DNA from 3 places in the Mesobacillus sp. AQ2 genome. Region 3 is predicted to be linked to each of the others. Evidence: riboswitches for the same ligand, from Rfam matches in the RefSeq annotation. Region 3 holds a riboswitch; each other region holds the start of a gene.
The links. A riboswitch is a leader RNA that binds a small molecule or an ion and turns the genes downstream of it on or off. The one in region 3 is predicted to bind preQ1.

Region 1 (10,904 bases), 960 kb from region 3:
TATCTACTCGTGTGACTCTTGCAAGATACGGGAATCATACATTATCAGAGCAAGTATAGACAGGAGGGATTTCAGATGAGTTTTAACAACGGAGCTGGAAATAGTGGTAGCGGCGTCGGAGGTGGTTTATTCCCGCCTTATGCGATGAACAATGCTGATTCTGATAATCAGGTAAAACTAAATGAAGATCAGTATGATGTTTATGTGAATGATGATTTTATCGGACAAAAAAGCCTTAAGAACCAGGGTGAGCATCTATCCGACATTGATGACTTTTTAAAACTGCAGGGCATCGCTGATTTTACCTCGTCCCTCGATGGTGACCATTATACAATCAGAACCGATGGAATGGATGCCGATATTGCTGATGCTTTGCGGGTTTATTTTAACAATAGATGATTGGAAAGGTGCGTTTCTGAATGAAACGCACCATATTTTTATTCTCTGCAAGCTTCGATAAGGTCAGCCAAGACACGGTCGACATCATCCCATGAGTAAATTGACGCCCCTGCAGCGAGCGGATGTCCGCCGCCATTATATTTCCTGGCAATCGTATTGATGACAGGTCCTTTAGAGCGGAGACGCACACGGATTTGGTCTTCTTCTTCGATAAAGAACACCCACGCTTTGATTCCCCCAACATTGCCCAGTTCACTGACAAGCAACGATGCTTCTGAAGGTTTCACGGAATACTGGTCCAGTAATTCCTGCTTCATTACGACCTTCGCAGCACCATTTTCGAGCAACTCAAAGTTCTGTAAGATGTATCCGTTCAACTTCACCACATTAGGTGCGAGTTCATACATTCTGTCATATAGCTCTGTGCGTGAGAAATTGTAGTGAATCAGTTCTCCCGCAAAGGCAAATGTCTTATTGGTCGTGCTTGGATAAAGGAATCGGCCCGTGTCTCCGACAATACCGGCATAAAGCAATCTTGCTGCCTCATCAGACATCCTTAAGCCCCTATCCTTGAAAGTAAGGTAAAATTCATAAATCATTTCACTCGTGGAACTTGCTGTAGTATCAACCCATTGAAGGTTACCATATGGATCTTCATTTGGATGGTGGTCAATCTTCACAAGCTGTTCTCCCAGGCGGTAACGCTCGTCACAAATCCGCTCGGCATTAGCGGTGTCACAGACAATGACAAGCGCACCTTTAAAAATATCGTCCTGAACAGAGTCAAGCCTTCGCAGATAATGAAGTGAGGGTTCCTCTGCGCCAACAGTGTAAATATTCTTTTCAGGATAGGAAGCCTTTAAAATCTCGGCAAGTCCCCCCTGGGAACCGTACGCATCAGGATCAGGCCTCACATGGCGGTGGATAATGATGGTCTCATAATTTTCAATTGCCTCAAGTATTTGCTCTTTCATTTAAATGCTCCTTCACCTTTTTCATATCTCAATTATGAACATATTTTTTGGAAAAGAAAAGCATGAAGACATTTTACGGGGAGTGTGGAGCTGAAAAAAAGCCGTGTTTTTTTCCAATTTGCGAATGGTGGTTTTGGCGAATAAAATTCTTTTTTGCGATTAAAGTCCTTTTTTTGCGATTAAAATTATCTTTTTGCGAATAAATAATTTTTTCGTGACATAATTATTTCTTTTGCTTATGTGGGAAGGAGTTAATTCGAAAATAATAGATTTTAACCTTTATATAAGGCCGCTACAAGGACAACTGTATGGCATTCTGCTTAAATAAACGGTAAAATAGAGTAGATTATTGAATTTGGAGGAATTGCAATGCCTATTCTCGTACTTTTGATCGTTCTTTCATTCGTCTTTTATATCTTTTACAAGATTAAATATGTCCGCAGCAAACGTCCTGCGGAGCGTAAATGGCTTTCTGCCAAATCCAGCATCGCCCTGGGACTTTTCGTCGCATTTTTCGGGATTAACCAGCTATTCCTTTTCCAGACAACTGTCACCTACATCGTTGGTGCTATATTCATTGCCATAGGTTCATTGAGTGTATGGGGCGGGATTAAAGCCTACAAGTTCTATCTTCCCCATGCCGTGAAGGAAGCGCAGGAAAATTAACGTTCAAAAAAGCCGATCCAATCTAAACTGTACCCTGTGTAGTAGACACTTTAAAAAAGTCCACTGCACAGGGTCTTTTTATGTACAATAGATAAAAAATGGGGATGGGAGAACAATTATGAGTAAAAAATTATTCACGGAAAAAGAGATTCAAATACTTTCTAAAAATACTTATGTCAAATCAGTATCTTCAAAGGGGATTACTTATACTGATGAGTTTAAGGAGCTATTCATTGCACAAAATGAACAGGGAAAGACGCCTAGAGAAATCTTTGATGAGTGTGGTTTTGATGAAGAAGTCATTGGTATTGGCCGTATTCGTTCATCGGGAAAAAGATGGCGTGAAGCCTATCGTAAAAATGGATTGCTTGGCCTTCGTGATACAAGGCCTGTAAACACAGGTAGACCAAGTGAACGAGAGCTTTCCCTTGAAGAAAAATATGCAAGGTTAGAGGCAGAAACAAACCTGTTGAAAGCAGAGAACGAACTATTAAAAAAGATTCGATTTGCCGAAAGGGGGATGAAGAAGAAATAAAGTTATCGGCTGACCAGAAATTCAACCTTATTCATTCCGTCATTGAGAAATACAACCTAAAAGGAATGGTTTCCTACCTCTGTAAAGTAGCTGGCGTGTCCCGTCAGGGTTACTATAACTACTTTTCAGCTAAACAAGTTGAGAGAAGGAAGGATCGGGAGAAACAGGATGAATCCCTACGGGACCTGATTTTAAAAGCATACAATTTTAAGAATCGTAAGAAAGGCGCTCGCCAAATTAAGATGGTATTGGCAGGTCAGTTTGGTGTTGTCTTCAATCTCAAGCGAATCAGAAGAATCATGAAGAAGTATGGAATTGAGAGTCCTTTTAGGAGAGCGAATCCCTATAAGCGCATCATGAAGGCTACCCAAGAACACAAGGTCGTCCCGAACGTGCTTAGCAGGGAATTCAAACAAGGAATCCCCTTCAAGGTCCTCCTTACCGATATTACCTATCTATATTTCGGAAAAGGAAAAAGGGCTTATTTATCAACCATTATTGACGCTTCCACCAATGAAGTCCTAGCTCATCAGGTCTCTGATCGAGTTACTCTTGATATCGCTACGGATACACTTAAGAAGTTAAAGAAAAACAGGAGAATCAAACTGGCTAAAGGAGCTTATATCCACTCTGATCAGGGAGGTCACTACACCAGCCCTGTTTATCAAAAGCTGGTTAAAAAATTCAGATTAGGACAATCCATGTCCAGGAGAGGAAACTGTTGGGACAACGCTCCACAGGAATCTTTCTTTGGTCATTTTAAGGACCTGGCTGATATAAAACCATGTGAAACCTTAGAAGAGCTAAAACAAGAAGTGAAAGCTGCCATCCACTACTACAATCACTACAGATATCAATGGAATATGAATAAGATGACCCCTGTTCAATACAGAGATCACCTTCTTAAAGTAGAAGCCTAGCCTTTTTTTAAAATGTCCTTTACAAGGGGTACAGATTAATCACGGATCGGCTTTTTAATCTATTAATGTCTGTCGATCAGCTGGCACATCATCATCGCCTTGCCGACAAGAACTCCGTCATTGAAGGCTTCAATATCGACCTTCCCAAACTTCCTTCCTACCTCGAGAACCTTCGGATAAATTTCTATGACACTGTCAATTTGTACAGGCTTGATAAAATAAATCGTCATATTCTCAACGACCAGGTCACCTTTTTTATATCCTCGCAACACACGGTTCGCTGCTTCTGTCACGATGGTTGTAAAAACACCGTATGAAATGGTCCCAAGGTGGTTCGTCATCTGCGGAGTCACCTGGCAGCGGAAAATATCTTCATCCTTGGTTTTTCCTTTTGCCAGGACAAGCTGGTTCGTCACTGTATCGTCCAGCGTCTCCCCTACCTGCGGCTGGCGCTGGACCATCTGAAGGGCTTTCAATACATCCTGTCTGCTGACGATGCCCTGAAGCTTGTTTCCATCATCAACAACTGGCAATACCTCAATTCCTTCCCACACCATCATATGGGCAGATGAAGCAACACTCGTCGACCCGCTGACGGTCATTGGGCTTTTCGTCATGATTTTCTCGATCAAGGTATCCTGTTCATGGCCCATGACATCCTTTGAAGTGATCATCCCAATCACTTTCATATTGTGGTCGACGACAGGAAAACGGCTGTGCAGCGTTTCGTCCTTATGGCGATACCAATCTGATACAGTGTCATTCGCCTTAAGGAAAACCGTTTCGGCTACCGGAGTAAGGATATCCTCGACAAGGATGATTTCTTTTTTGATCAGTTGATCATAAATCGCACGGTTGATCATCGTCGCGACTGTAAATGTATCATAACTGCTTGAGATGATCGGCAGCTGCAATTCATCGGCCAGCTTTTTGACATGGTCCTCGGCATCGAAACCGCCAGTCACCAATACGGCTGCTCCGGCTCTTAGCGCATGCTCGTGCGCTTTATCGCGGTTCCCGACGATCAGCAGGTTGCCCGCGCCCGTATAGCGCATCATCGCCTCCAGTTTCATCGCCCCGATGACAAATTTATTCAATGTTTTATGAAGCCCTCCGCGTCCCCCAAGGACCTGTCCATCAACGATGTTGACGACTTCTGCGAACGTAAGCTTCTCGATATTTTCTTTCTTTTTCCGCTCAATCCTGATGGTGCCGACACGTTCAATCGTGCTGACATACCCTTTATTTTCCGATTCCTTTATGGCTCTGTATGCAGTTCCTTCGCTTACGTTAAGTGCCTTGGCGATTTGGCGCACCGATATTTTTTCACCTATTGGCAATTCATCTATATATTGAAGTATTTGTTCATGCTTAGTTGCCAAGACTTTCACCCTTTATCATAATTTTCCGTTCAATGTAGCTCTATCCATTTACATTATAAGGTTTTAAAGGGTTTGATTCAATTGTATTAGGGTCAAGGCCATAATTTAGAAGAATGATACTCTTAAAAAGAAAAACTGGCCGATTAAAATCAGCCAGTGTAGACGCGCGATTTTCTTTTCTGGTTGCTTCCCATTTTTCCGCTTCCTGTGCCGGCCTTCTTTTTCGCCGTGTATAAGAAAGCCGCCAGATTCCCGGCAAAAACCAGCAGAGCGAGAAACAGCCAGGAGCCTGCAAACAGGGCTTCCTTTCCTCCCGCCTGGAGATTAATCTCCGGCAATGCGATGTAAAGCATGACGCCGCATAACAGCAGGTACAATAAGTAACGGTTCTTCTTCATTCTTGCCCTCCTATAGGTTGTCTTAATTCATATCTATGCTTAACAGGCAGAAAAAAGCATGGTAAATAAAAAAGCCGCACAAATTTTGTGCAGCCATGGGTATTACAATTCGATCGCTTCTCCCGCTTCAAGGACACGACCTTGATTGTTTTTCAGCATTTTTACGAAGGCATGGGGATCCTGCTTGATTGGCGGGAACGTATTGAAATGGATTGGCACAACTTGCTTTGCGCCTAGAAATTCAGCAGCCAGTGCCGCATCTTCTGGTCCCATCGTAAAATTGTCGCCAATCGGCAGGAATGCCAGGTCAATTGGATGCCTTTCGCCAATCAGCTTCATGTCAGAAAACAGACCAGTGTCGCCCGCATGGAACACTGTTTTTCCTTCTGCCATGAACAGGATGCCAGCAGGCATGCCTCCATAAATCACTTCATTGTTTTCCGTGACCATACCTGTTCCATGGAAGGCCTGGGTCATCTTGACTTTGCCAAAATCAAATTCATACGCGCCGCCAATCGACATCCCATGTGTGTTCAGGCCTTTCCAGCTTAAATATGTAGCGACTTCGAAATTGGCGATTACCAGAGCATCATGTTTCTTCGCCAATTCAAGGGTATCCCCGAGGTGGTCTCCATGCGCATGGGTGAGGATAATCACATCTGGCTTCACATCCTCCACCTTCAGATCGGTCAGGTCATTTCCAGTAATGAATGGATCAATCAGGATGGTTTTCCCATTCGATTCAATTTTAACAACAGAATGGCCGTGATAAGATACTTTCATATTATCGCTCCTTTCATTGGGCTATTTTCACAAAAATCACGTTAGAAACCTTGCAAAAATCAGCCATATAAATAAACTATTTCAACACCCTTTGACAATCTCCTGCTTCCATTTTCTTTTTACCCAACAACTCTTATCATTAAAAGTTTTACTTTTGACCAGGTAATTGCTACTCTCATAGTGTGATGTACATATAGAGGAGGAATATCTATGACTGAAAGATTGGCTGCGTTATCAGGATGGATGAAGGACAATGATGTGGATGTCACATTTATTACATCCCCTGATAATGTATTTTATTTGAGCGGATTTTTAAGCGATCCACACGAAAGATTACTGGCTGTTGCCGTGTTCCAGGATGCTGAGCCTTTCATGATCTGCCCGGCTATGGATAAGGAAAATGCCAAGAATGCCGGATGGGAGCTTGAAATCCTTGGCTACAGCGACACAGATGATTCAATGGAACTTGCCTTCAATGCGATGAAGAAGCGTATTTCTTCCATCAAGAAGATTGCAATTGAGAAGGAACAGCTGAATGTCGAGCGTTATGAGAAGCTGACTGGACTTGTAGGCAATGGTGAATTCGTTTCAGCAGAGGAAAAACTGCGCCTGATGCGGATGGTGAAAACTGAAGAAGAATTGCAAAAGCTCAGAAAAGCTTGTGAACTGGCTGATTTTGCGATTGAGACAGGAGTCAGCGAGATCAAGGAAGGCAAAACCGAGCTGGATGTCCTTGCTGCAATTGAGTATGAATTGAAGAAAAAAGGCGTTACAGAAATGTCATTTTCAACAATGGTACTCACAGGAAAGAATGCTGCAGCTCCGCATGGCACTCCAGGGCTGACAAAGATCAAGAAAGGCGACCTCGTCTTATTCGACCTTGGCGTTGTGATGGATGGCTACTGCTCAGATATCACAAGGACCGTTGCCTATGGCGAGATTAATAAACAGCAGGAAGAAATCTACAACACCGTGTTGAAAGCACAGCTGAAAGCTTTGGATACAGCTCGTGCCGGCATAGCCTGCTCAGAGGTTGACCTTGCTGCACGCAAAGTGATTGAAGAAGCGGGATACGGCGACTACTTCCCGCACCGCCTAGGCCACGGACTCGGAGTCAGCGTCCACGAGTATCCATCATTGACTAGCACGAATCCATTACTAATGGAAAAAGGAATGGTGTTCACTGCAGAGCCGGGAATCTATGTGCCAGGCGTCGCGGGCGTAAGAATTGAAGATGATGTGGTCATCACCGAGGATGGAATTGAAATTTTAACGAAATACCCTAAAGAATTGGTATTTGTATCGTAAAATAAGCCCAAAAACCGCCTGCTGTCATGTGATCCAGGCGGTTTGTTTTTGATTTTCATTGAGGAAGCTTCTTTTTTAGCGAGTTTCAATTTTTTATAGCGGAAATTTCCTTTTTTATATAGCGAAAAAATTTTTTATAGCGACTTTCCTGTTTATATAGCGAAAATTTCTTTTTTATAGCGACTTTCTTTTTTATATAGCGACTTTTGAATTTTTGTAGCGAGTTGGAAAAAATCCGTGTTTTTTTCCAGTTAAAAAAGAGCAGCATCTGCAGCTGCTCTTTTTCCTAATTAGCGATTATCGACTTTTTCCGGGTACATATCGTGGTTCATCATCCGGTAGTTAGCCATTTCCTCGTATTTTGTTCCTGGCTTTCCGTAGTTTGTGTACGGATCGATCGAGATTCCGCCTCTTGGCGTGAATTTTCCCCAGACTTCGATATATCTTGGATCCATCAGCTTGATTAAGTCATTCATGATGATGTTCATGCAATCCTCGTGGAAATCACCGTGGTTCCTGAAGCTGAACAGATACAATTTCAAGGACTTGCTTTCTACCATCAGCTTATCCGGGATGTAACTGATATAAATCGAAGCAAAATCCGGCTGTCCTGTGATCGGGCACAGGCTCGTAAATTCCGGTGTATTGAATTTTACAAAATAATCCCTGTATGGATGCTTGTTTTCGAAGGTTTCCAATATTTCAGGGCTGTATTCGAATAAGTATTTGGTCCCCTGGTTTCCAAGTAACGTCAAATCTTTCATTTCCTCATCTTTTCTTCCTGCCATTATAAAGCCTCCACTAATGTCCGCAAACGCTAAACGAGGCCGAAAACCCTGCTAATAAAAAAACCACATCCTCATGGATATGGTTGAAATTATTCAAATCCATAGTTTTTTATAGAGGGTGTCCGCTATGAACCTCTCCCGCGATGCAGGATTTGTATTCAATTTATATTGCCACTATAAAGAAATGTCCTGTTAAAGTCAAAAGAAAATTTTACAAAGACAAAAGGAGTTATGACAATCCCGTGTATTTCCAGTTTTTATTTTTACATATGTTCATTAGGTTATTTACATTTGTTCAACCACCTGATATATTATTCATGTAAGTAACACATAATAACTTTGTGCTATATATTTTTGCTCATTATGAAAGCGTTTCATTACATTTTTTTGGAAAGGGAATGAATTATATGATTAAAGATTTAGCGGGTATGATTGATCACACATTGCTTAAAGCAAATGCAACTGAAGCAGAGATTGTAAAGCTGGCTGAGGAAGCAAAAGAATATAAATTCGCTTCTGTCTGTGTTAACCCAACATGGGTAAAGACTGCTGCTGAAATTCTTAAGGATGCTGAAGGTGTAAAAGTTTGTACAGTAATCGGCTTCCCTCTTGGAGCTGCAACTTCTGAAACAAAGTCATTCGAAACAAAAAATGCAATTGTAAATGGCGCGACTGAGGTTGACATGGTCATCAACATTGGTGCTTTGAAGGACAAGCAGTATGACCTTGTTGAAAAAGATATCAAAGCTGTTGTTGACGCAGCAAAAGGCAAAGCATTGACTAAGGTGATCATCGAAACTTGCCTTCTTACTGATGAGGAAAAAGAAATGGCTTGCAAGCTTTCTGTTAGTGCAGGAGCTGATTTCGTCAAGACATCTACAGGATTCTCAACAGGAGGAGCAACTGTGGAGGACATCGCTTTGATGAGAAAAACAGTGGGCCCTGATATCGGCGTTAAGGCATCAGGTGGCGTTAGAAGCCTTGAGGATGCACAAAGCATGATCGAAGCTGGTGCAACAAGAATTGGTGCAAGCTCTGGCGTAGCAATTGTCAACGGATTGTCTTCTGACTCTTCATACTAAGCAACAAAAATACCATTTGGGAATGGGGAATGGACGATGGATAAAAAGACGCTTGTTGAAAAAGCTATAGAAGCAAGAAGCACAGCATACGTTCCATATTCTAAGTTTCAGGTTGGCGCAGCAATCATTACGAGCAATGACAATGTCTATCTTGGCTGCAATATTGAAAATGCCTCTTACGGACTGACAAACTGTGCCGAAAGAACTGCCATTTTTAAGGCTGTATCCGAGGGTGATACAGAAATCAAGGCGATTGCAGTAGTCGCTGATACTGAAGGTCCTGTTTCTCCTTGCGGTGCCTGCCGCCAGGTTATTGCAGAATTTGCGACTGAGGATACTAAAATCTATCTTTCGAACCTGAACGGTGATGTGAAGGAAACGACAATTGATGAGATCCTGCCGGGATATTTTACATCCAAGGATATGGACAAAGTCGATCAGTCGAAGAAAATGGTTTAATAGCTGCAAGTTAACATAAGGAGCAATTCCTTTCATCCTCGAAAATAGGGTTTTGGAATTGCTCTTTCTTATTTAATCTATCGCTGCTCGATAAAGGAGGAAAGAGCCGTCCATTCATCAGGACGGCATACATCATGGGAGACGCAGGTTTATTATTATCAGGCGCAGCACTTTTCCTGAACAGCTTGATGCTTCTGGGAAAAGCGAATGCGAAAAGTGTAGCAGTATTCAATTTATTTATCGGAGCCATGCAGGTCATCGTTCCATTCTATTTAATCATCGCATCTGACCAAAGCAATTGGACTATATACAGTCTTGCCAGCATCTTTCTGTTTGGCTTTACTTATTTATATGTTGGCATGACCATATTGAAGGACCTTGATGGCAGCGGACTGGGCTGGTACTCTCTTTGGGTGGCTGTCATAGCCCTTATTTACGCATTCGTTGCATATATCCATTTTGGAGACATCGTCAATACGCTTACTTGGCTGATGTGGGCCTATCTCTGGTTCCTGTTCTTCCTGTCGATGGGAATAAACAAAAAAATCGATGCGTACGTCGGCAAGGTAGCAATGGTTCAGTCATGGCTGACTTTGACTTTCCCGGCATTGCTGTCCATGACCGGCCTATGGAAGACTGATCAGGTAGCGCAAGCATGGATCTATTTCTCGATTGCAGCTTTTGTCTATTTTGCCTATATTACATTCAAGCTGAAAAAAGCAACTGCAAGATCTGAGAGATTCGCTTAGCCAAGATGGGTTTATCTGACCCCCAAAAAAGCAAAAACCGTCCTGCCGATTTGGCATGGACGGTTTTCTTTTGTTGGCGATTATTTAGCCAATACGTTTGTCAGTACTGGAACGACTTGCTTCTTGCGGGAAACGACGCCTTTAAGTGTCGCTGTATTGTCTTCAAGCGTCACATTGAATGCTTCTTCGACTGCTGAAGCCTTTTCACCAATCGCAAGTGCAGCAGAATCATTTGTTAAAATATCCGTGATGACCAGCAAGAATAAACCAAGCTTCTTCTCAGCCACTTTCTTGTTCAATGCATCCTCAAGCTCCACCTTGCGTGAGAGAACATCATTGACGTCCACTGTGTTCACCTGGGCGATTTCAACCTTTGACTCACCCATTTGGAATTCCTTTGCGTCAAGGGAGATGAGCTCTTCAATCGTTTTGCTGCTAAGATCAGCGCCAGCCTTCAGCAT
Region 2 (10,904 bases), 1.6 Mb from region 3:
TGGTTGTCGATGAGAAGATGTACCGTGTCGCCAACTATATCATTTCGCTGCGGGAAGGCCTGTACAATCTGGCAGCGGCTGCCGGGTTGGATAGTCCCACACAATTTGAACGGAAACATATTGTCCATAAAGATAAACTTGGGCGCGTATCGCCGGTTGAAGACCTGATTATCGCGGCAAGAAGAGCACAATTGCAAAAAGAACGAAAGATCGATTAATGATAGAAAGCCAGTCCATTCGCGGGCTGGCTGTTTTGCTTTTAAAATTTTCTTATCAAACAAATTGTGGAATAATAAAGGGTATTAAGCTTTTCATTAGGGGGTTGCTTGCTTGGCGGGTAAAACAGCATTGATTGCCGGTGCGACCGGTTTGATTGGGAAGGAACTGCTGCAGTTTCTATTGAATGGGAATGAGTATGATAAAGTCATTGCGATTGTAAGAAGGCCGGTTGGGATTGATCATCCAAAACTTGATGAAAGAATCGTCGATTTCAATCAGCTCGAACAAAGAAAACAGCTATTTACAGCGGACGATGTGTTTTGCTGTCTTGGAACAACAATCAAAAAGGCTAAAACGAAGGAAGCGATGTGGAAAATAGACGTTGAATATCCAGTTTCCATTGCCACGCTGGCGAGTTCGGAGGGAGCAAAGAAGTTCTTGCTTGTCAGCTCAATGAACGCGGACCCTGAATCTGCAATTTTTTATCCAAGGATGAAAGGGAAGCTCGAAGAGGAAATCAAACAGATCCCATTTGAAACAACTGCCATCTTCCGTCCGTCTCTCCTGCTGGGGGAACGTGAAGAATTCAGGTTTGGCGAAAGGACGGCAGCGGCCATTTTTTCGAAACTGCCTTTTCTTTTTACCGGTCCGTTAAGGAAATATAAAGCGATTGAAGGAAGGACAGTGGCTTCTGCAATGTATCGTGTTGCCCAGAAAAATGATAAAGGACTGACTGTGTATCCTTCTGAACTCATACAAGAGATAGGGTGCTGAACATTAACATGATCATCGATCTTATATTGGTTATATCAGGAATTATTGTACTTGGATATGCGGTCCTGAAGATTCATCCGGCTTTTGGGGGAAAGCAATCCAAAGAGAAGAAAGAGTTATTCGCACAATCTCCGCAATATCTAAAGGGGGAATTCGTCAACCAGACCCCAACCCACTGGGATACGAGTTTTGGTTCGATGCTTTCCATGATGAGGGACTTTTTAAAAGGCAATTCCGAAAGAAGGCCAAGGATTCCTATTCCGATGGCAGCCTACACACCTGGAATAAATCAAGGTTCCTCAGTGAAAGTCACCTGGTTCGGACACTCCGCTTTCCTGTTAGAGATAGAAGGGAAAACGATTTTTTTTGACCCAATGTTCGGGAAGGCTCCAACACCTTTTCCGGTTAGGAACCAGCGATACAGTGGAAAGCTCCCTTTCGCGATTGATGAGTTGCCTGTGATTGATGCTGTTGTCCTGTCTCATGACCATTATGATCACCTTGATTATGGTTCGATCATGAAGTTGAAGGGGAAGGTAAAACAGTTCATAACTCCCCTCGGAGTCGGGAGCCATTTGGGAAGATGGGGAATTCCTGAAGGGAAGATCAGTGAACACGATTGGTGGAGTGAATTTACCTTCGAAGGTCTTAAGCTGGCGTGCACCCCGGCCCGCCATTTTTCTGGCCGCGGACTCACCGACCGTAACTCAACGCTTTGGTGTTCGTGGGTAATAATTGGTCCTGAATCAAAGGTATATTTCAGTGGTGATGGCGGCTACGGTCCGCATTTTAAAGAGATTGGCGAAAAGTATGGACCGTTTGACCTGACCTTGATGGAATGCGGCCAGTATGACGCACGCTGGGCAGCGATTCATATGCTTCCAGAAGAAACGGTCCAGGCACATCAGGATGTCAAAGGAAAGCTGCTCATCCCTGTCCATTGGGGAGCATTCACCCTGTCGCTTCATGCCTGGCATGATCCAGTTGAGAGGGCGCTTCAGGCGGCAAAAGAATCCGGGGTCGTTATTGCAACGCCAAGAATCGGAGAAACCATCTGTTTAGGCGAAGACCAGATTCCAGAGACTGCCTGGTGGAAGCTGACAGATTCATATTGATTTTAAAAGTCATGTTAGTGATAACATGGCTTTTTTTGCTGGGGATTGTTGCTTAATGTATGGCAGCTCTTAGATGACTCGCAACTATTTCAGTATTGCTTTTGTGATAGATATCTCTAACGGACACTTTTCGCGAGAATGGCTGAAAAACTGTCCGATAGAGGGGTTCTAACGGACACTTTTTCATAGAAAGGTTGTAAGAGTGTCCGATAGAGAGGTTCTAACGGACACATTTTCCGAGAATGGTAGTAAAACTGTCCGAAAGAGTCGCATTAGCCAAACCTAGAGGGATATTATTTCCGATTCTAAAGGTTTTTGAAACAAAAAGGCAGTGAAGGAAAAATAATTTGATCCCATTCCATGCTGAATGGTTTTTTTTATCGGTAAATGGCACGGGATTGGAAGCTGCCTGGGTCATTCGTTTCTGTTGTGATATTCTACACAAATTTAAACTCCTTAAAAAGACTCATTTTTTGAAAAATTTACATTTTCATCATATTTCGACAACTTTTTTACATTATGATTATCTTGGATTTATATTTGAGGAGGTAGTCAAAGTTGAAGAAGTTGATTTCTGTTTTTCCTGCAATTATTTTATTTTTTTTCACGCTTTACCCATCATTCCTGCCCGCTGTATCAAAGGTGGAAGCAGCAGGGACTGGGAATGTCGTCATCAATGAAATCGCCTGGATGGGCACGAACAACAGTTATAGCGATGAGTGGATTGAGCTTTACAACAATTCAGGTTCTGATGTGGTGCTCGATGGCTGGCAGCTCAATGCCACGGATGGTGCCCCGGCAATCAAGCTGAGCGGGACGATTCCGGCATATGGCTATTTTTTGCTGGAAAAGACAGATGACCAATCCGTAACAGGGATCCAGGCTGATCAGATTTACAGCGGCTCGCTTGGCAATACAGCTGAATATCTGAAATTAATGAATGCCGCAGGTGCTGTTATAGATGAGGTCGACTCATGGTATGCAGGTGATAATACGGCAAAAGCGACAATGGAACGGATTGATCCAGCTGTTGCCGGACTTGATTCGACAAACTGGGCGACAGCCAATGCAAGTTATGCCGATGGCCTTGGGACTCCAAAGGCCCTGAATTCAACGGCCACTGATGGCAGCGGTTCGGGTGGTGATGCCGGCGGAAATACAACTCCTCCTGAAACGCCAAGCGTTTGTGATGACAGGACGCAGCGCCTGAATAATGTTTCTGAGGCAGAAGGCGCGATGAATGTCTATTTTAATAAATGTGCTTTTCCGCAATATGCTTCTGCGGGGAACGAAGCGAACTATAATGTAAACTTTGAAGATATCTTAATCAAAAGATTAAATTCTGCAACAACGAGCATTGACTTTGCCACCTATGAAATCAACCTGCCGCGAGTGGTTGATACATTGATCCAGAAGGCGGCACAGGGTGTGGATGTGCGAGTGATTGCGGATTCCAAGGATGCAGCAGACCCGCATTACGCAGAACGATTTGAAACAATGCGGCTCTATCTTGAAAAAATGAAGCGCGGGCAGGATGCGGTCATTGGAACTGAGGATGATATTGTCATTTTTTCAGACTCACCTATGTTTGCCGTTGAAGACAGTGCCAAAAGAACAGAAAAGGGATTGCCTGCCGGCGTTACAGATATTGAGCAAGTAACTGTGACAGTTGGAAACAGTGATACTACTGGTCGGCTTTTTGTTGAAGCAGAGGAAAAATCGGCAGGAAGCTACTATGGGCCAGGAAACCAGATGCATAACAAATTCGCAATAGTGGATGATCGCTGGGTATTCACAGGAACCTGGAATTTTACCGTGACAGGCCTTTATGGTACTGATGAAAACATGCAGCAGGGCATCCTTGACGGCAACCAAAACCAGATTGTTGAAATTAACTGGCCACAGCTTGCCGGCATCTATGAAACAGAATTCAATGAGATGTGGGGAAGCAATGCATTGAATCCAGATCCAGTTGCTTCAAACTTCAGCACGCGCAAAACAGATAACACCACACATGTTTTAGATATCAATGGTAAGAAGGTTGAAATCTATTTTTCAGCTGGGGATAACGCTGTTGGCAAAATGGCTGATGTGATTCGGAATGAAGCTGACTTTAATACATACTTCTCGATTTTTGCATGGAGCGACCAGGCGTTAGCGGATGAATTGAAGAATAAGTGGGAGGGTTCCTATAATGATATGGAAGGAACCTTGACTGGATTTGATGTGAAAGGTTTGTTCGATTCGGATTTCTGGAACCAGTGGTGGTCCGCGAGTGTGGATATGACAGGGAGGACTGCTTCGCAAACCAGTGTGAACAATCCTAACACACGCTGGAACAATCCCGCACCAGTCTATGCGGATGCAGAAATACGCAAACTTCACAGTAAAACCATGCTGATTGACGCCGATACAAACAGTGACCCTACTGTCATCGTCGGATCGACGAACTGGAGCAACAATGGAAACAATGTTAATGACGAAAACATGCTGATCATTCACGATGCAGCAGTTACGAACCAATTTCTTCAGGAATTCAATGCCCGTTACGTCCAGGCTGGCGGAGTATTGCAGTAGTTTGAGTACAGCATGAGCAAGGAAGAGTTACATCATACAAGAAGGCAAAACGAGTGAAAACGTTTTGCCTTCTTTTTATTTCACTGCCTGTGGAGCAGGGGTGATGGACATTTGCTTTTCCTGACTTTTCTGCTGAACCGTTTATTTAAAATTATACCAACTTCTCAAGATTCACTCGTTTATGGATCGCAAGCATCACTGGGATGCCGACAGCCATTACGATGAATTCACCTGCGGCTGTTGTCAGCCATGTGAACCAGAACGGCAGCTGGAATGCTAGATTCAATTCAAGCGCAATCAGGAACATCGTGAAGGTGAACACCAGAGTATTCACAAACATCCGGCCGATGATATTCTTGATATATTTTGCAGTGAAAATCGTAATCCATAAAGAAATCACTGACTGGCCAACCCCAAAAACAAGGTCATAAGCGATCATGGGGGAAAAGAGCAGGTTTGTTAAAAACACACCTAATACAATTCCGAAGAAAAATTTTTTGTTAAAAACAATCAGGTGGTTGAACATTTCCGATACGCGGAACTGTACATTGGTAAAGCCGAATGGCTGGATAACTGCGGAAACGGCAATATACAATGCAGCAAGAATCCCGTTTCGGACAATCATTCTCGTATTCATTTTCATCTCTCCTAGTTTTTTTACGTGGGATGGTTACGAACCACGATATTTAAAAGCCAAATTTATATTATATAGGATGAAAGACCTTCTCACAATGGCATTTTTCTAGAATAGCAGTTTGGGACTTGGACTCTGGTTAAGATAGGGTTTATCTCAGCTTAAAGTATCTTTGATTTAAAATAATACCTGCGATTGGTATAATTTAATGCAACTGGGAAGGTAAAATGACCTGTAAAAATTGAAGTACCTGGAAAGGGGATATAAAAATGTTTAAAAGAGATATAAAAAAGCATTGGACCGTTCAATATGAAGAGAGGGTCATGCCGCATGTGCAGGCAGGAATGGTACTGAACCCGCAAGACTGGAGGGAACTGGACCCGTTCATTCTAATGGCGGAGGACTGGTTCAAGCGCGGAACCTTTTCCGACCATCCACATCGCGGCTTCCAAACGATTACGTTTGTCATTGACGGCAGACTGGAACATATCGATAATCATGGAGGCCACAGCATCCTGGAGGCAGGGGATATCCAGTACATGAACGCCGGCAGCGGAGCGAGGCATGCCGAGGAGGCGGTGGAAAACGACATTGCCCATACGCTGCAATTATGGCTGAATTTGCCTGGAGAGCTGAAAGGCACAACCACTTCTTATCAGAATGTATATAACGAAGAGGCGCCTGTTGTCCCATTCGATGGCGGCACACTGAAGGTCTACTCAGGAGAAACCGCGGGTGTAAAGGGACCGTTGGAACCATTGGTGCCATTTGCTTTATCTGAAATTCGCCTGTCAGAAGGTGCTGAATTCACATATGAGCTTCCAGAGACACATAATGCGTTCCTTTATGTACTTTCAGGTGAACTTGAAGCTGGTGAAAGCAAGACCAACCTAAAGAAATCTTCAGCAGCAACTTTAACTTACAATGATGTTGGCAAAGGCTTAAGCGCCCTATCTTTGAAAGCGAATAAGCGCTCAAGAGTTTTGGTTTACTCTGGCCAGCCAATCAAAGAGGAAGTCGTTGCATACGGTCCATTCGTCATGAATTCAATGGAAGAAATCCGCCAGGCATACCGGGATTACCAGGAAGGGAAATTTGGCGGGGAAGCGAAGTAGCTGTGGTGCAAACTTTAAAAATTTTTATTTATTTTTTCGTGTCGAATAAGTATGATAAAAGTAGAATTAAAATCCGATAAAGGCAAATCCAGGGAAACCTGGGGACGCAAAACTACAGGGGCTAAAGTCATGACCATGCCAGCCAGTTGCCGAAGGTTCACATAGTCGATTTATGTGTGCTGCTCTTCGGACAGCACTTTTTTGATTTTAATTCCAATATATTAGTGGGGGAAATTGGAATGAAAAAGTTTTTCGCATCAACAATTTTGATCGGGTTGCTTGCTTTTGGTACGGGAGTATCCGCAGAGGAAGTTATTGAAACTGCAGATCCCGGAACGACACCAGACGAGTTTTTATTTACGTTTGATCAATTATTTGAAGAATTGAAGCTTTTAATTACCTTTGATGATGAAAAGGAAGCCGAGCTGCTTTTAGAGTTTGCGAACGAGAGGCTGGCTGAGGCGGCAGCTATGTCAGAGGAGGAAAAGACAGAATTCGTACAAGAGGCGTTAAAAGATTATTTAGAAACGCTTGAGGAAGCGCAAGAGAAGGTCACGGAGGTCATTGTTGAAGACGGGACCGATTCCGATGGAGAAGACCGGCTGACAGAAGAGTTGGAAAATGCAGCTGATCTTGAGGAAGGGCTTACCGAAGAACTCGAAGATGAATTGAAGGAAGAAGTTGAAGAAGCAACAGAACAAGCAAAGATCGTTGCTAACGTGGTAAAGGATCTTGATCAGGATACGGTAGCCCAGCTGCGTGAACAGGAGTTGGGTTATGGACAAATCGCACAAATCTTCTGGCTTGCAGAGGCAGCTGGCAAGACAGTGGAAGAGATTGCCGTTTTATATACAGAGGAAAAGGTTGGTTTTGGAAAGGCAGCCAAGCAGCTGGGTGTCCATCCTTCACAGTTGAAAGGACTGGCAGCAGGTAAAAAAGAATCTTCAGTCGATGAAGAGACTGATGCAGATGATAGTGGTGAAATTTCAGAAGATGAAGGCTCCTTAGAAGCAGAACAGCCTGAAGAAGAAATGGAAACTGAGGAAGGAAATGTGGAGACTGAATCGGCTGACCAGCAAGTTAATATTGCAGCCGCTACAGTTGCCGGCACGGTATCGAAAACGACTGCTTCAAAAGTAGAAGAAAAGAAAGTAAATGCAGAAAAGAAGGCGGAAGAAGCCGCTGTGAAGGCTGCTGAGAAGAAAGCTGAAGCTAAAAAGAAAGCGGAAGAACAAAAGCGCGAAGCAGAAAAGAAGGCTGAAGAAAAGCAAAAAGAAGAATCAGCAAAAGCTGAAGAGAAGCGTAAGGAAGAAATGAAAAAAGCTGAAGAGAAGCGTAAAGAAGAAGCGGAAAAAGCTGAAGAGAAGCGTAAAGAGGCAGTAAAAGAAACAAAGAAGAATAAAGAAAAGCAAGAAGATGACGAAGTGGAAGACGACGAGCAGGAAGATGATGACAGCCACGGTAATCCAAACAATGAAAAAGAGAAGAAAAACGGAAAGTAAGTTTACAGGTACTATTCGATAGAGGAAACCGATCCGCTTAGAATATTTGACTGTATTCAAGTTTTTATGTACGATGATAGTATCAAAATGAATAGTTCTCCTAAAGGGGAGTAGCTTTTACAACAGAGTCGTCATTCCGGAGGTCACTCCCGGCTTTGTTGGCAACAATCGTTGTTAGCAAGACCTTTGCCAAATATGGTGAAGGTCTTTTATTGTTTTCTTACCTTCACCAGGGCAGGTGAAGGTTTTTTTATTATATTTTCGGTTGCGCTAAAGCCGTTCCGTAGTATATAGCCCGAAAAAGCTCCCATAGGAAGATTTGAGTCACATAAAAAGGGAATATGTGCCCGGAAAAGTGCGAACGTGAGGATTTAGGTCACATAAAAAGGAAATATGTGCCCGAAAAAGCGCCGGTAGGAAGATTTGGGTCACATAAAAAGGGAATATGTTCCCGGAAAAGCGCCCACAGGAAGATTTGGGTCACATAAAAAGGGTATATGTGCCCGAAAAAGTGCCCACAGGAAGATTTGGGTCACATAAAAAGGGAATATGTGCCCAAAAAAGCGCCGGCAGGAAGATTTGGGTCACATAAAAAGGGAATATGTTCCCGGAAAAGTGCCCACAGGAAGATTTGGGTCACATAAAGAGAGAATATGTGTCTGAAAAAGTGCCCAGGAAGAATTAGGGGAAAAATATTTGATAATGGCACCTTTTTAGAAACGACACAGAAGCATTTGCGAACTGTTAACATAAATTGAAATATCGGAGTGTAACGCTATTGAAGTGAACATCTTATACAGATGAATGGTAATAAAAGTGAATTGACCATAATAGGGTCCACGCACGATGAATCTAAAAAAGTTAACGTTATGGAGGAACAGCATGTTATTAAGAAAGTATATGTCACTGCTAGGAGTAGGCTCCGCCCAGATCGACCTTATTTTAAAGAAGGATGTTCTGACCCCAGGAGATTCTGTGCATGGGAAGTTTTTGATCAAGGGCGGGACGGTTGCACAGGAACTGCAGCAAATTGAATGTATTCTTGTCATGGTTGATTTAAAGACAGAACAGGAAGAGACACTGGATAAGGTCTTAATCGATGTAGAGACAAGGATTCAGCCTGACGGGGATGATGTGGTTCCATTTACTTTCCAGCTTCCGACTGATGTTCCCCCCTCCAACAAGCATATTTCTTATCACTTTAAAACAAAGCTTGTATTCAAGCAGGGAATAGAAAGCTGGGATGAAGACATGATTAAGGTCGTGAAAAAATGAACTGAGACGCGGAGATTAAGTGGGATTAAGTATATTAAGTATATTAAGAAAGGGGCAGGGAGCATGAACCAATACGAACATCTGGCAAAAAGTGTTGTTTATTCAGTACGGGGATCAAAAATGGTTTTGGTTCATAAAGACCCAAGACTTAAGCTGATTGGAGAGGGCAGAAGTGCTTTCGCGTTCCTGATTAAAGGCACGGATTTGGTTTTGAAAGTTTTCTTTCCACAGTTTTGCAAGATTGCCGCAGAAGAGGCAGCAGTATATCAGCAGCTTGCAGGAAGCAGGTTTTTCCCTAAGCTTCATGAATCAGGAAGTAATTATCTGGTTATCGACTTTGTCCGTGGGTTGACGCTCTATCAATGTCTGGTAAATGGAATACCGATTTCTCCGGGTCATATTGAGGAAGTCGATCATGCCCTTAATCTGGCCAGGGGAAAAGGTCTCAACCCGTCCGACATCCATCTGAGGAACATCCTCATCACACCTGAAAATGACATCAAGCTTATTGACGTGGCAAGATTTCGGCAGACGAAGGAATGCTCTCAATGGAAGGACTTAAAGACGGCCTTTTATAAATTTTATCGCCATGAGCGATTTCCTAAAAAGTTGCCTGAACCAGCAATGGATTTAATTGCATTTTTCTATAAAAAAGGATTGCTTCCAACTATTAACTAATAATGGCAGCAATCCTTTTTATAAAACTACATAAAATAACTATAGTGAGAACAGCACCAGGTTCAAAAACTTGTCCTGTATTCCTATCCTGCGTTATGATGGTTTATAACAGTGTAATTTGGAATATTTGAATTTGGATATATAGATGATTATTGTCATAGAACACATGGAGGAATCGTTATGACCAAGGAACTGCAAGCCTTAGGAGAAGCCATTATTAGCAGGAAGAATCAAATCGCAAAGTCTGTACATGAAGACAGATATTCTGACAGGGTCTTAACTGAAGCACAGAAATATGACTTTGGTAAAATTGAACAGCAAATTCTTGAAGTCAGGGCAAATTTTGTTGGACTGTTCGGGGAAGCTTTAATTGAGCATGAAGAACCGAAGATCGTGTTCGAAAAACTTACAAACTGGGGAAAAGAAACCGGTGAATATATTTATAAGCTAGGTGCCTCTCTTGATGAAGCATTAAAAGATACCACCTATTATCGTGAACATATTTGGAAAGTAATTAGGGAAGAAGCAAAGGATATGCCTGCTTCTGTCTTCTTTGATGTATTGGATGTTATTGACCCATTGATGGATCATGCGATTTACAGCTTCAGCCTGACATTTGTTGAAGCACATCAACAGAGTCTTGAAAATGCCAAAACGGCTTTGCTTGAGCTTTCAGTACCAGTTGTTCCTTTAATGCCTGGAGTCGGTGTCCTGCCTCTTGTAGGTAATGTTGATACAGAAAGAGCTCAGCTATTGATGGAAGAGACACTGGATCAGGCAGTAAAATTAAAGCTGACCCACCTAATCTTTGATGTCTCCGGCGTCATGATTGTAGACACCATGGTTGCCGATCAGCTGTTTAAAGTCATCAGTGCCCTTTCACTTGTTGGCGTAAAAACCATCATGACCGGCATTCGTCCAGAGGTTGCCCATACAATGGTGACGCTTGGACTGAACCTGGAAGGAATCATGGTGAAGTCAAATCTTCATCAGGCTTTCAAGGAAATCCAGCACT
Region 3 (10,904 bases):
CGTCCGGCAAAAAATCACCGCGAGAAATGGCTGATAGGATCTTAAAGATTCAATCAAATCACCTTGCTTGGACCGATCCGTTGAACTGATGGCCATTTGTTTGATATTTTTTAGCGGAGCCTGGGTTTTCTCAACCTGGATGTACTCAGGCTGGAACATATGTTGTTTAGCCAGCCTTTTGATCTCATCAGGCATTGTCGCTGAAAATAGCAATGTTTGTCTTGTTTTTGGCGTCTGCTTGATGATTTCTTCAACCTCATTCAAGAAACCGATATGAAGCATTTGATCCGCTTCATCAAGTACAAGAAACGCGGCTTTGGAAAAATCGACAGTCTCCCTGCGGATATGGTCAAGCAATCTCCCTGGAGTACCGATGACAATATGGATGTTTTTCTTTAGTTTTTTCAGCTGCGCTTCTACATCCTGTCCGCCATATACAGCAAGAACATTCATTCCTTCTATATCATCCGTCAGCTTTTTGATTTCATGGGTAATCTGTAAAGCAAGCTCTCTCGTAGGTGTAACAATCAATGCCTGTATATTCGGATTATGAATATCGATTTTTTCTATAATGGGCAGCACAAAAGCGAAAGTCTTGCCGGTACCTGTCTGAGACTGAGCAATCACATCCTTGCCATCCAGCAATAATGGTATTGCTTTTTCCTGAATTGAAGTAGGCTCAGAAATCCCATTCCGATTTAATGTGTCTGCAATATATTCTGATATACCTAATGATTTAAAATGATTCAATATAAATCCCTGCTTTCTTTATTCGGCTGGATGAACCCAACCACCCTTCTCATTATTGCTGTTTATGTTAGAAAATATCAAGGTTATATTGCAAATGATTTTTCAGATTCACCTGAGTTGTCAAGCTTCTACTATTGGGTAAAATAATAATATGTGGATTTTAGATATTGCCTGTGGTACGATTTACTAATTGAAGAATAGGAAGTGATTATAAGTGATTAAAATTGAACTGCCAGCACCAGATGTAGTCATCACACGAAGCAAGCAATTAGGAGAAAAAGTTGAAGCTGTGATCAGCAGTGAATATGGTTTTACTGATTACCACCGGATCCCAAGGGATAAAGGCGGAATCATCATGTTCTTTGACGCTGACGATGAATTGATGTTCGTAGGAAAAGCACGTAAGCTTAGACCTCGTGTAAAAAAACATTTCGAGGATAATGTCTCCCCAATTAAAAACCATCGTCATGAAGTGAACAAAATTGCAGTCATAACTGTGGTAGATCCAATCGACAGAGAAATTTATGAAACCTATGCTATTAACGTACTTAAAGCCAAGTATAATATCGATAAGGTATTTTATAAATAAGAAGAGCCTGCATGCAGGCTCTTCTTATTACTTAAACCAGCCTTTTTCCTTTGACTGGGTAATGGCTTCTATCCTGTTTGTAACCTGAAGTTTATCCAGGATTGTGGAAATATAGTTTCTGACCGTGCCTGTTGTAATGCTGAGCTGTCCGGCAATTTCCTTTGTGTTTTTGCCATCGGCCACAAGTTCAAGGACCTCCATCTCACGTTCGGTCAGCGGATTTTCCTCACTGTATACATCATCCATGAGTTCAGGGGCAAACACTCGTCTTCCTCCCATCACACTCCGGATTGTGCTCGCCAGTTCCTCTGAAGGACTATCCTTCAATAAATACCCGCTGACACCTGCTTTCAACGCTCGCTGAAAATACCCGGATCGGGCAAACGTGGTTAAAATGATGATCTTGCAGCCCAGCCCTTTCAATTCTTCCGCCGCTTCAAGTCCGGTTTTTCCAGGCATTTCAATGTCCATCACACATACATCCGGTTTTATCTCTTTGGCCAGTGCAACTGCTTCCTCCCCGTTGCTCGCTTTGCCAACGACTTCCATATCATCTTCAAGACTCAGCAGAGACCCCAATGCCCCCAATAGCATGCGCTGGTCCTCGGCAATGACAATACGTATCATAGCTGGTCCTCCCTATCGGTTTGCTTCAATACTTTAGGTATTTTAATTTTAAGATTCGTACCGTTATCTGAAAGAATATCAAGTGTGCCATTCACAAATTCCAGTCGTTCCCTCATGCCCTGTAGCCCGCTGCCCTTGTAGAGGTCCTCTTCCGTAATATTGCCGACTCCATTATCGCTCACTACAGCAGCAAGTTCATTTTCTGTTTGCCGAATGGAAACGCTGCATTCTGTTGCTGAACTATGTTTAACAACATTCGTAACTGCTTCTTTAAGGCACATGCTTAGGATATTTTCAGAAAGCAAAGATACGTTGTTGAGATTAAAATCTTCTTCATTTCCGACAAACTTGATTTCCGCTGCTTTTAAAATCTGTTTGATGTGGATGAGCTCGTCACGGACGCGGATCCCTCTCATTTCTGCCACCATTTTTCTTACTTCATTCAGGGCAGTCCTTGCCGTCTGCTGAACATCCTTTAATTCCTCTTTTGCCAATTCGGCATCTTTATTGATCAATTTGCGGGCTAAATCACTTTTCAATCCGATTAATGACAACTTTTGGCCAAGAGTATCATGTAAATCCCTGGCGATCCTTTGACGCTCTTCAAGCTTAACAAGTTCCGAAATTCGCTTATTTGCATCCTCAAGCTTTTCTTCGAGCTCTCCTCTTTCATTTTTGTTATGAATGCTGAAAGGAAGCAGAATCACACTGATCCACACAATCACAATGATAGGAAGCTGTTTTATAAAGAACTCTTCCTGGAGGACGATTTCAAAATTGATGACAATCGATGTCCCTACCAGGTGAATGAAATATAAAACTAGAAACGGAATACGGTCTTTTATATTCCCAATAAAATAAACAATAAAAAATGCAAAATAAACATAGCTGAAAAGACTTGCAGATGCAATGGAAATACCGATCAGGATACACGTCCATAGGTATACTGTCCATCCTCTTGAGACAAATGCGAGCCAGTATACGAGAAAAAACAGCAGAGTCAGGATGATTCCTGCCGCTTTCCCAGCCATAGTTGGCATCTGCCAAATGAAGTAAAAGGGAAGAATACCGAGTATAGTCCATATGTATGGGGAAATTCCTGTACTTCTAAGTGAATTGAAATACCTTTTAAACATATAAAAACCTCTGCTTTATGATTGCTGATTCTATTCTATCATAATGGAAATGGATATAATTACAAAAAATTACTCCCCTGATTCAAGATGCCTTTATACATCCAGAATTAGGGGAGCGAGTTTTATAGTTCCGGTTTTGTCTGAGTCGTCAACTTATTGCTTTGCTGCAATGCTTTCATTTCCCTGAAGCTAATGAATTGCTTCTTTCGTTCGTCCCAAAGACGGAAACGCAAGGAAGTCAGGCTGGTTGAAATTGTGATGGTCGGCACATTCTGCAATGGCTTCGTATTATTATGAACTTCTTCAAGCTTATAGTTCGGGACTCTAGGGCTTAAGTGGTGAACGTGGTGGTAGCCAATATTTCCAGTGATCCACTGCAATACTTTTGGCAGCTTGTAGTATGAGCTTCCTTCCACGGCAGCTTTTACATACTCCCAGTCTTTATCCTCTTCAAAATAAGAATCTTCGAATGTATGCTGTACATAGAACAGCCAGATGCCAAACATCCCGGCAATGAAGAATATCGGCCCTTCTACCATTAAGAATGCCTTCCAGCCAATTGCCCAAATCAGGAGGCCAGAAATTCCAAAAATCAAAACATTTGTCAAATAAGTGTTAAGGCGCTCCTTCGTTCTGGCACCTTTGCGGTTAAAACGGTTCTTGAATAAAACGATGTAAATTGGCCCCAATACAAACATTACGAATGGATTGCGGTACAATCTGTACGCAAGCTTCTGCCACGCAGGAGCAGCCATATATTCATCGACTGTCAGCACCCAGATGTCGCCAGTTCCGCGTTTGTCCAAATTGCTGCTGGTTGCATGGTGGACAGCATGGTCATGGCCCCATTGGCTATAGGGAAACAAAGTCAGTACTCCGGTGAGGGTTCCGACAACTTTGTTCGCAGTACGGTTTTTGAAGAACGAATGATGCGTGCAGTCATGGAAGATGATGAAGATCCTGACCATGAAACCAGCAGCAGCAGCCGCAAGCACAAGTGTCAATCCATAGGAAATCGACAGACTTTGATAGGCAAAATACCATAATGCCAAAAATGGAATGACAGTGTTGACTATTTGAATAATACTCATTTTAGTGTTTGAATTTTCATAAGGGGCGACCTGTTTTCTAAGTTCTTTTGCGTTGTTAGTTGTCATCTTGTTCAATAATTCCCCTTTCGGATTTCTTAGTTAATTAAATTATAAATAAGGGAAATGGTTTTGTGCAGTAGCAGGTGTCATGTATGACATATGATAAATGTCATGTTTCGTTTTGTTTTTACAATAAAAAGGTTGGAATATCAAGGATTTATGATTATTATCTGGTACTAACATTTACTAATAATTTTTTCTATGTAGTTGGTTTATTCCGCTTTTGATCTCTTATCGAATATTCCTTCACCCAGCCAAAACTTGTTCGATCATTTCCGGTGCCATCAATCATTTCTGTCAAAGTTGGCGGATACGGATTTACCCTTATATGTTTAACCAAATTTTCAAATGTGAAATTATATTTCAAAGAATCACAAATAGACATCCAATCTATAATTGTTTCGCTCTTAACTGTCACTACCGGATAAATATATTCGATTAAAGCCAATAGTTTTAAACTCTCTTCCTTCGTCACTGTTTTCTTCACCATCCTTCAAACCCACAGTAATTCATTTTTTCCATGCTGGCCGTAAAGATACATAGCAACTTGAGCTTTATCAATGTAGAATGAGATAAAAAGCTGTCCTGGCGGGTGAGAAAATATGAAGCATGCAATTATTACGGGTTCCTCAAGCGGATTTGGAAAATTGATCGCAATTGAACTGGCCAAATCAGGCTATCATGTGACTGCCACAATGAGGAATCTAAAAAAGAAAGATCATTTGTTGGAGCTTGCAGCGGCTGAAAAAGTGACAGATCAGATTCAATTATTTCAGTTGGATGTTACGATTGATGAATCAATCCAAGAATTCAAGAGGTTCGTGCATTCACTGGATTCAGTAGATCTGCTAGTCAATAATGCCGGCTATGCACAAGGTGGCTTTTCAGAAGAACTTGAGGTGGACACATATCGAAAACAATTTGAAACGAATTTTTTTGGAGTGATTGCTGTCACTCAGGCCGTCCTCCCTTTTATGCGTCAGCAAAGGTATGGAAAAATCATAAATATGAGCAGCATCAGCGGAAGGTTTGGATTCCCAGGCCTGTCTGCCTACGCAGCATCGAAACATGCTCTGGAGGGATACAGTGAAAGCTTAAGGCTGGAGTTAAAGCCTTTTGGAATCGATGTAATTTTGATTGAACCTGGTTCCTTTAAAACGGATATATGGAAAAGCATTGAAGCAGTTCCAATGCATGACCAATCACCATATGAATCCTCTATGGAAGCGATTATGAAAGAACTAAAAACCGCTGATGCCAGTTATGGGAATCCTCAGGATGTTGCCAGGCTTGTTTCTGGAATTGCATCCGTAAACTCCCCGCAATTGAGATATCCAATTGGTAAAGGCATCAAGAATACCTTGTTTTTAAAAAATCTTCTTCCGTGGAAAATGATTGAAAAAATCGTTATTAAAAAATTGAATATGTAATCCTCCCAGCAGATTCTTTTCATAAAAAAGGTGCCCGATCAATAGATTGGACACCTTTTCTCTAGTTAGACATTGCTTTATTGTTGAAAATATGATTGATTGGATTAAGCAGCATGGCACCGATTCCCTGAATGATGGTTTTTACGATGACCTGGCCTAAAATCGCAGCAGGGACGGCTTCCCATGGCAGGAAGTTTGCTCCTAAAGGACTCAATCCTAGCACGACGAATATGATTGAGTCCAACAGTCCGCCAACCAATCCGCTATAGAAGATTCTCCAGCTCATTGGCAGTTTTAGCCTCGTATAAATTTCAGTATCGGTCGTCTCAGCAACAGCAAAGCTCAAAGCCGAAGCGAATACAATCCAAAGAGTGTCACCAAGAATCGAAGAAACAATTGCTGATAATACAAGAGCCAAGCCAATGAACATGTATGTTTTCGCTCGGCCATACTTATTTTGGACAAGGTCACGGAAAATGAATGTGGCTCCTATCAATAATGTACCCATCGGCACAATGAACATACCAAACTGAAGTGGTGCAAGTGCCGCTGTAATCACGTTGGCAGTTATAATTGAAATCAAGTATAAAAAGATTCTCATAATCTTACCTCCTGTTTATTTAAACCCCTCTTTTATTTCCCCAAATATACACATGAAGCTGCGGCAGAACTCTTACATTCTTCATTTCATTATCATTCATCACTTTGTCAATCAGCCATTCATACTTATCGACCAATGAAACCGCAAGCTCCTGGCGGTTTTCGGTAACAATATCATCATTCCCTACCTGCAGATAAAAAGATAGTGCTGGATATCGTGTATGCACCATTTTAGCGTAATCATAATCAATGTCATCAAAAATTACGACCTTCAGGCTTACATTTTGTAATGCGCCTTTTTCAGCCAAACGATCTACAATTTTATCCAGGACATAAAAATCAGTTTTCATCCCTGAACTAGGCGGTTTTGGCGACAGGGTCAGCGCTTGAATATCCAGGAACCAATCCTGCCATTTGCTGCCCTGGGTTTCCAGGCATATATTAATATTTTTTTCCTTTAGCAAATTAACAAGACTCGACAAGTTTTTCAGTAACGCTGGATTACCTCCTGAAATCGTAACATATGAGAACCCATCTCCACCTAGTGTTGTGAGCTCATTCCAAACTTCTATTGCATCCATTTGCCTGATTAAATCATTTCCGGACCCATCCCAAGTAAATGCTGAATCACACCAGGCACATGAATAGTCGCACCCTGCGGTACGTACAAACATTGTTTTTTGGCCTACTACCATTCCCTCACCCTGGATGGTCGGCCCAAAAATCTCCATAACGGGAATCTTACTCAATCTTCATCCACTCCCGTCTTGCTACTGCATAGCTTGTAGGAGTTTCATAGAGTCTGACGAATTCAACCCTAGCTCCGTCATACAAGTGCTTTCTGTTTGCCAGAGCATTTGCCATTTGTTCATAAATCCAGACAACCATATTTTCAGCCGTCGTATTCATCGGCGGCAAGGTTTCATTCAAATATCTGTGGTCAAGGTATAGTTCTATTTCTGTCTTCCAAATATCCTTTATGTCACCAAAATCAATCATTAGACCGCGGGCATCAACAAAACCACTCAGACCGAAGATGACTCTATACGTATGTCCGTGCAGATTTTTGCATTTCCCATCATATTCATGAAGATGATGGGCGGCATCAAAGGTAAATTCCTTGCTGACAAGGACACGTTTTGAGTGATATTTTAACTGTCCTCTTTTTATATCTTCATCTATTTTTTGAAGCTGGTCGACAATTCGGAAATCGCACATCATGACTCAGCTCCTTCCAGGAACTCATCCAGTCCTTTCTTCCGCAGCCTGCAGGCAGGGCATACCCCGCATCCATCGGCGATGATCCCGTTATAGCAAGTCAATGTCTTTGTCCTGACAAATTCCATTGCGCCAAGATCATCGGCCAGCTTCCATGTTTCCGCCTTATTCAGCCACATTAAAGGTGTATGGATGACAAAGTTATCATCCATTGAAAGATTAAGGGTAACATTCATTGATTTTATAAAAACATCCCGGCAATCAGGGTAGCCGCTGAAGTCCGTTTCACAAACACCTGTTACGATGTGTTTTGCGTTGATTTGACTCGCAAGAACACCAGCAAATGATAAAAACAATAAGTTCCTACCTGGAACAAACGTGGACGGCAACTCCCCGTCCTCTCCATCTTTCACTTCAATTTCGTTCCGGGTCAATGCGTTTGGCGCTAATTGGTTCAGCAGTCCCATATCGAGGATATGATGCTTGATTCCAAGTTCACTTGCAATGTCCTTCGCACAGTCAATTTCTGTCCTGTGACGCTGGTTGTAATCAAATGTCACTAATTCAACCTCTTTAAATTCTTTTAAAGCCCAAAACAGGCATGTTGTACTATCCTGCCCGCCACTGAAAACGACAACAGCTTTCTCGTTTTTCATAAAAAATTCTCCTTTACAACGAAAAAACAGCACCACTAAGACAGCAGTACTGTTTTCCCTTAGTTTTTTTGAGAGGGTAGCTAGAACCTCTTCCGTATAGACGGAATATGTAATTTTGACTTATTCATTTTATCATACATTTTATAAAAGGAAAGCTAAATTTATACCGTCATTTTTTTGTTTTCACCAGGTGCTCTTGCCTGAATCGGAGAGCTGACCACTTTGAGTCTATGGAGACATTGCTTACAGCTCTATAATCAGATAGTTCGCTTACGATCGCAAAAAGAGAGTCGCGGTTGATGTCTGCTTTAACCTTTGAACTCTTCTTCGGGAATGCAATCCAGAAAACTGCATCTTCCTTTAAAGCTTCCAGCGCCTTTGGCAGCCACGCCCTGACTTCGTCACTATTATTCACGAACAAAAGTAAGAAATTATTTTTATCACTCTGCTGTTCACCTTCCACCCCTAAGCGGAATCCATCTGGTGCATTCAATACCAATGTATTGCCTTCTTTAAATCGCAGCTTTTTAACTATTTCATCCATAAAGAACATTCTTTCAGTTTAAACTATTCATTTTATTTATTAAAAATTACAACGGGTTAAGAACAAACGACTAGCACCATTCTAATTGTTAGCACCTCCTCTCCGTACATGAATAAAGTGAATGTAGAGGTGATGAATCTTGCCGGAGTGGATTGTGATTTTTTATCCAATAAATTTTTTATCAGCTTATATTCTATATATCTATTTGTACAATCGTAGAATGTATATCGATTTACACCTGGGCAGGAATATAACGATGGTGGCCGCCGCCGGATTAGCGCTGGGAACGGGGCTGATTTTTATCAACTTATATCCTTTACACTTCCTGGAGGCCGCGTTGCTTTCCGTGATTATTGGAGGTTTATCAGGTATTCTATTTGGAAATCTATTTAACTTCAAAACAATATTGACTGGATATCTAATTGGTTTAATCATGGGATTCACGGCACCGATGGCAGGAACTGCCGCTTCTGAAGGGATTTGGTACCTTCTCACGATTGAGATCATTATCATCAGCTGTTTTTGCATAGCTGCCTTCACAATTTACAAAGCTTAAATTCCATTTGAAAAGCTTATTTTAAAACAACGACGTGGTTTTGACAGCTTTTCGCTCGCGACCATCTAACCTGTCAAAATAACGATGGATTCTTGACAACTTTTCGCTCTACACCATCTAACCTGTCAAAATATCGATGGATTTTCGACAGCTTTTCTCTCTACACCTCACAACCTGTCAAAATTACGACGGATTTTTGACAGCTTTTTGCTCTATACCTATAAACCTGTCAAAATAGCGCCGGGTTCTTGACAGCTTTTCTCTCTACACCATATAACCTGTCAAAATAACGATGGATTCTTGACAGCTTTTTGCTCTATACCATATAACCTGTCAAAATAACGATGTATTCTTGACAGCTTTTCGCTCTACACCTCACAACCTGTCAAAATTACGACGGATTTTTGACAGCTTTTCGCTCTACACCTCACAACCTGTCAAAATTACGACGGATTTTTGACAGCTTTTTGCTCTATACCTATAAACCTGTCAAAATAACGATGGATTCTTGACAGCTTTTTGACCTATACCTATAAACCTGTCAAAATAACGATGGATTCTTGACAACTTTTCGCTCTACACCATCTAACCTGTCAAAATATCGATGGATTTTTGACAGCTTTTCGCTCTACACCTCACAACCTGTCAAAATTACGACGGATTTTTGACAGCTTTTTGCTCTTACCTATAAACCTGTCAAAATAGCGCCGGGTTCTTGACAGCTTTTCTCTCTACACCATATAACCTGTCAAAATAACGATGGATTCTTGACAGCTTTTTGCTCTATACCTATAAACCTGTCAAAATAACGATGGATTCTTGACAACTTTTCGCTCTACACCATCTAACCTGTCAAAAAATCGATGGATTTTTGACAGCTTTTCACACTACTCCTTCAAACCTGTCAAAATTACGACGGATTTTTGACAGCTTTTTGCTCTACAACTATAAACCTGTCAAAATAACGACGGGTTTTTGACAGCTTTTCACACTACTCCTTCAAACCTGTCAAAATAACGATGGATTTTTGACAACTTTTCTCTCTACACCATCCAACCTGTCAAAATAACGACGGGTTTTTGACAGCTTTTCACACTACTCCTTCAAACCTGTCAAGATTCAAAAAGGCTGAGAATAAGCAATCTAAATCAGTCAATAATATGGCTGCTTTTTCATCTAATTGAAAAACCATCAAATAATCTGCCACCGTATTCTTCTAATATTTCCTCCGCCAATTTTATGATCATTTGCTTGTTTCCGGTTTTGTAATATATTTCGAACGATCCAATAAATCTTTCAGTAAATTCAGGGTCAAATCTTATTAATTCCCTCACTACCCATTTTGACTTGCCGATCCACCGTTTGTTGGTCCTTAAAATAAATTCTTGAAGTTGGTCAGCCAAACCATTGGCAATGAAGAGTTCTTCTGCCTTATTATTTGTCCCGATGAAATCATCCAGAGTATCGGTGATGAAATATCTCTTGAACTCGATCTCTTTCAGCGTCCATTCGGCAGGACCTTCTTCAATGATACTTTTCGCTTCATCGATTATTTCAGCCAGTAATTCATTATTTCTGATGACCACTCCCTCAGCAACCATTCTGGGCAAACTGGGCCTCGCCCTGCTAATATCGTTTTGAAAAAAC

Region 1: it holds a riboswitch for preQ1, as region 3 does, so the genes downstream of both, queF (preQ(1) synthase) here and queC (7-cyano-7-deazaguanine synthase QueC) in region 3, are expected to answer to the same signal.
Region 2: it holds a riboswitch for preQ1, as region 3 does, so the genes downstream of both, QNH36_RS05185 (QueT transporter family protein) here and queC (7-cyano-7-deazaguanine synthase QueC) in region 3, are expected to answer to the same signal.

The regions. Positions count from the first base shown of each region.
Region 1 is NZ_CP126080.1:3,615,057-3,625,960, forward strand. Features, by position in the region: gene QNH36_RS18225 (hypothetical protein) at 76-399, shown strand; gene QNH36_RS18230 (DHH family phosphoesterase) at 438-1,373, opposite strand; gene QNH36_RS18235 (YtpI family protein) at 1,743-2,039, shown strand; one part of gene QNH36_RS18240 (IS3 family transposase) at 2,158-2,568, shown strand; one part of gene QNH36_RS18240 (IS3 family transposase) at 2,571-3,494, shown strand; gene QNH36_RS18245 (CBS domain-containing protein) at 3,557-4,876, opposite strand; gene QNH36_RS18250 (hypothetical protein) at 5,026-5,274, opposite strand; gene QNH36_RS18255 (metal-dependent hydrolase) at 5,377-6,057, opposite strand; gene QNH36_RS18260 (M24 family metallopeptidase) at 6,268-7,365, shown strand; gene queF (preQ(1) synthase) at 7,656-8,153, opposite strand; PreQ1 riboswitch class I at 8,249-8,295, opposite strand; gene deoC (deoxyribose-phosphate aldolase) at 8,561-9,235, shown strand; gene QNH36_RS18275 (cytidine deaminase) at 9,272-9,694, shown strand; gene QNH36_RS18280 (AmiS/UreI family transporter) at 9,829-10,443, shown strand; gene QNH36_RS18285 (manganese-dependent inorganic pyrophosphatase) at 10,524-10,904, opposite strand, start outside.
Region 2 is NZ_CP126080.1:1,048,031-1,058,934, forward strand. Features, by position in the region: gene QNH36_RS05165 (FMN-binding glutamate synthase family protein) at 1-218, shown strand, start outside; gene QNH36_RS05170 (NAD-dependent epimerase/dehydratase family protein) at 331-993, shown strand; gene QNH36_RS05175 (MBL fold metallo-hydrolase) at 987-2,108, shown strand; gene QNH36_RS05180 (phospholipase D-like domain-containing protein) at 2,667-4,685, shown strand; gene QNH36_RS05185 (QueT transporter family protein) at 4,837-5,322, opposite strand; PreQ1 riboswitch class I at 5,328-5,372, opposite strand; gene QNH36_RS05190 (pirin family protein) at 5,589-6,434, shown strand; cyclic di-GMP riboswitch class I at 6,506-6,588, shown strand; gene QNH36_RS05195 (DUF5667 domain-containing protein) at 6,674-7,936, shown strand; gene QNH36_RS05200 (sporulation protein) at 8,819-9,211, shown strand; gene QNH36_RS05205 (protein kinase family protein) at 9,275-9,889, shown strand; gene QNH36_RS05210 (STAS domain-containing protein) at 10,070-10,904, shown strand, end outside.
Region 3 is NZ_CP126080.1:2,651,911-2,662,814, forward strand. Features, by position in the region: gene QNH36_RS13275 (DEAD/DEAH box helicase) at 1-750, opposite strand, end outside; gene QNH36_RS13280 (nucleotide excision repair endonuclease) at 965-1,339, shown strand; gene QNH36_RS13285 (response regulator transcription factor) at 1,367-1,966, opposite strand; gene QNH36_RS13290 (sensor histidine kinase) at 1,963-3,102, opposite strand; gene desA (Delta(5) desaturase DesA) at 3,225-4,259, opposite strand; gene QNH36_RS13300 (replicative helicase loader/inhibitor) at 4,453-4,743, opposite strand; gene QNH36_RS13305 (SDR family oxidoreductase) at 4,856-5,683, shown strand; gene QNH36_RS13310 (VUT family protein) at 5,745-6,284, opposite strand; gene queE (7-carboxy-7-deazaguanine synthase QueE) at 6,304-7,032, opposite strand; gene queD (6-carboxytetrahydropterin synthase QueD) at 7,025-7,501, opposite strand; gene queC (7-cyano-7-deazaguanine synthase QueC) at 7,501-8,157, opposite strand; PreQ1 riboswitch class I at 8,211-8,253, opposite strand; gene QNH36_RS13330 (hypothetical protein) at 8,327-8,701, opposite strand; gene QNH36_RS13335 (hypothetical protein) at 8,958-9,257, shown strand; partial or broken gene QNH36_RS13340 (nucleotidyltransferase domain-containing protein) at 10,430-10,904, opposite strand, start outside.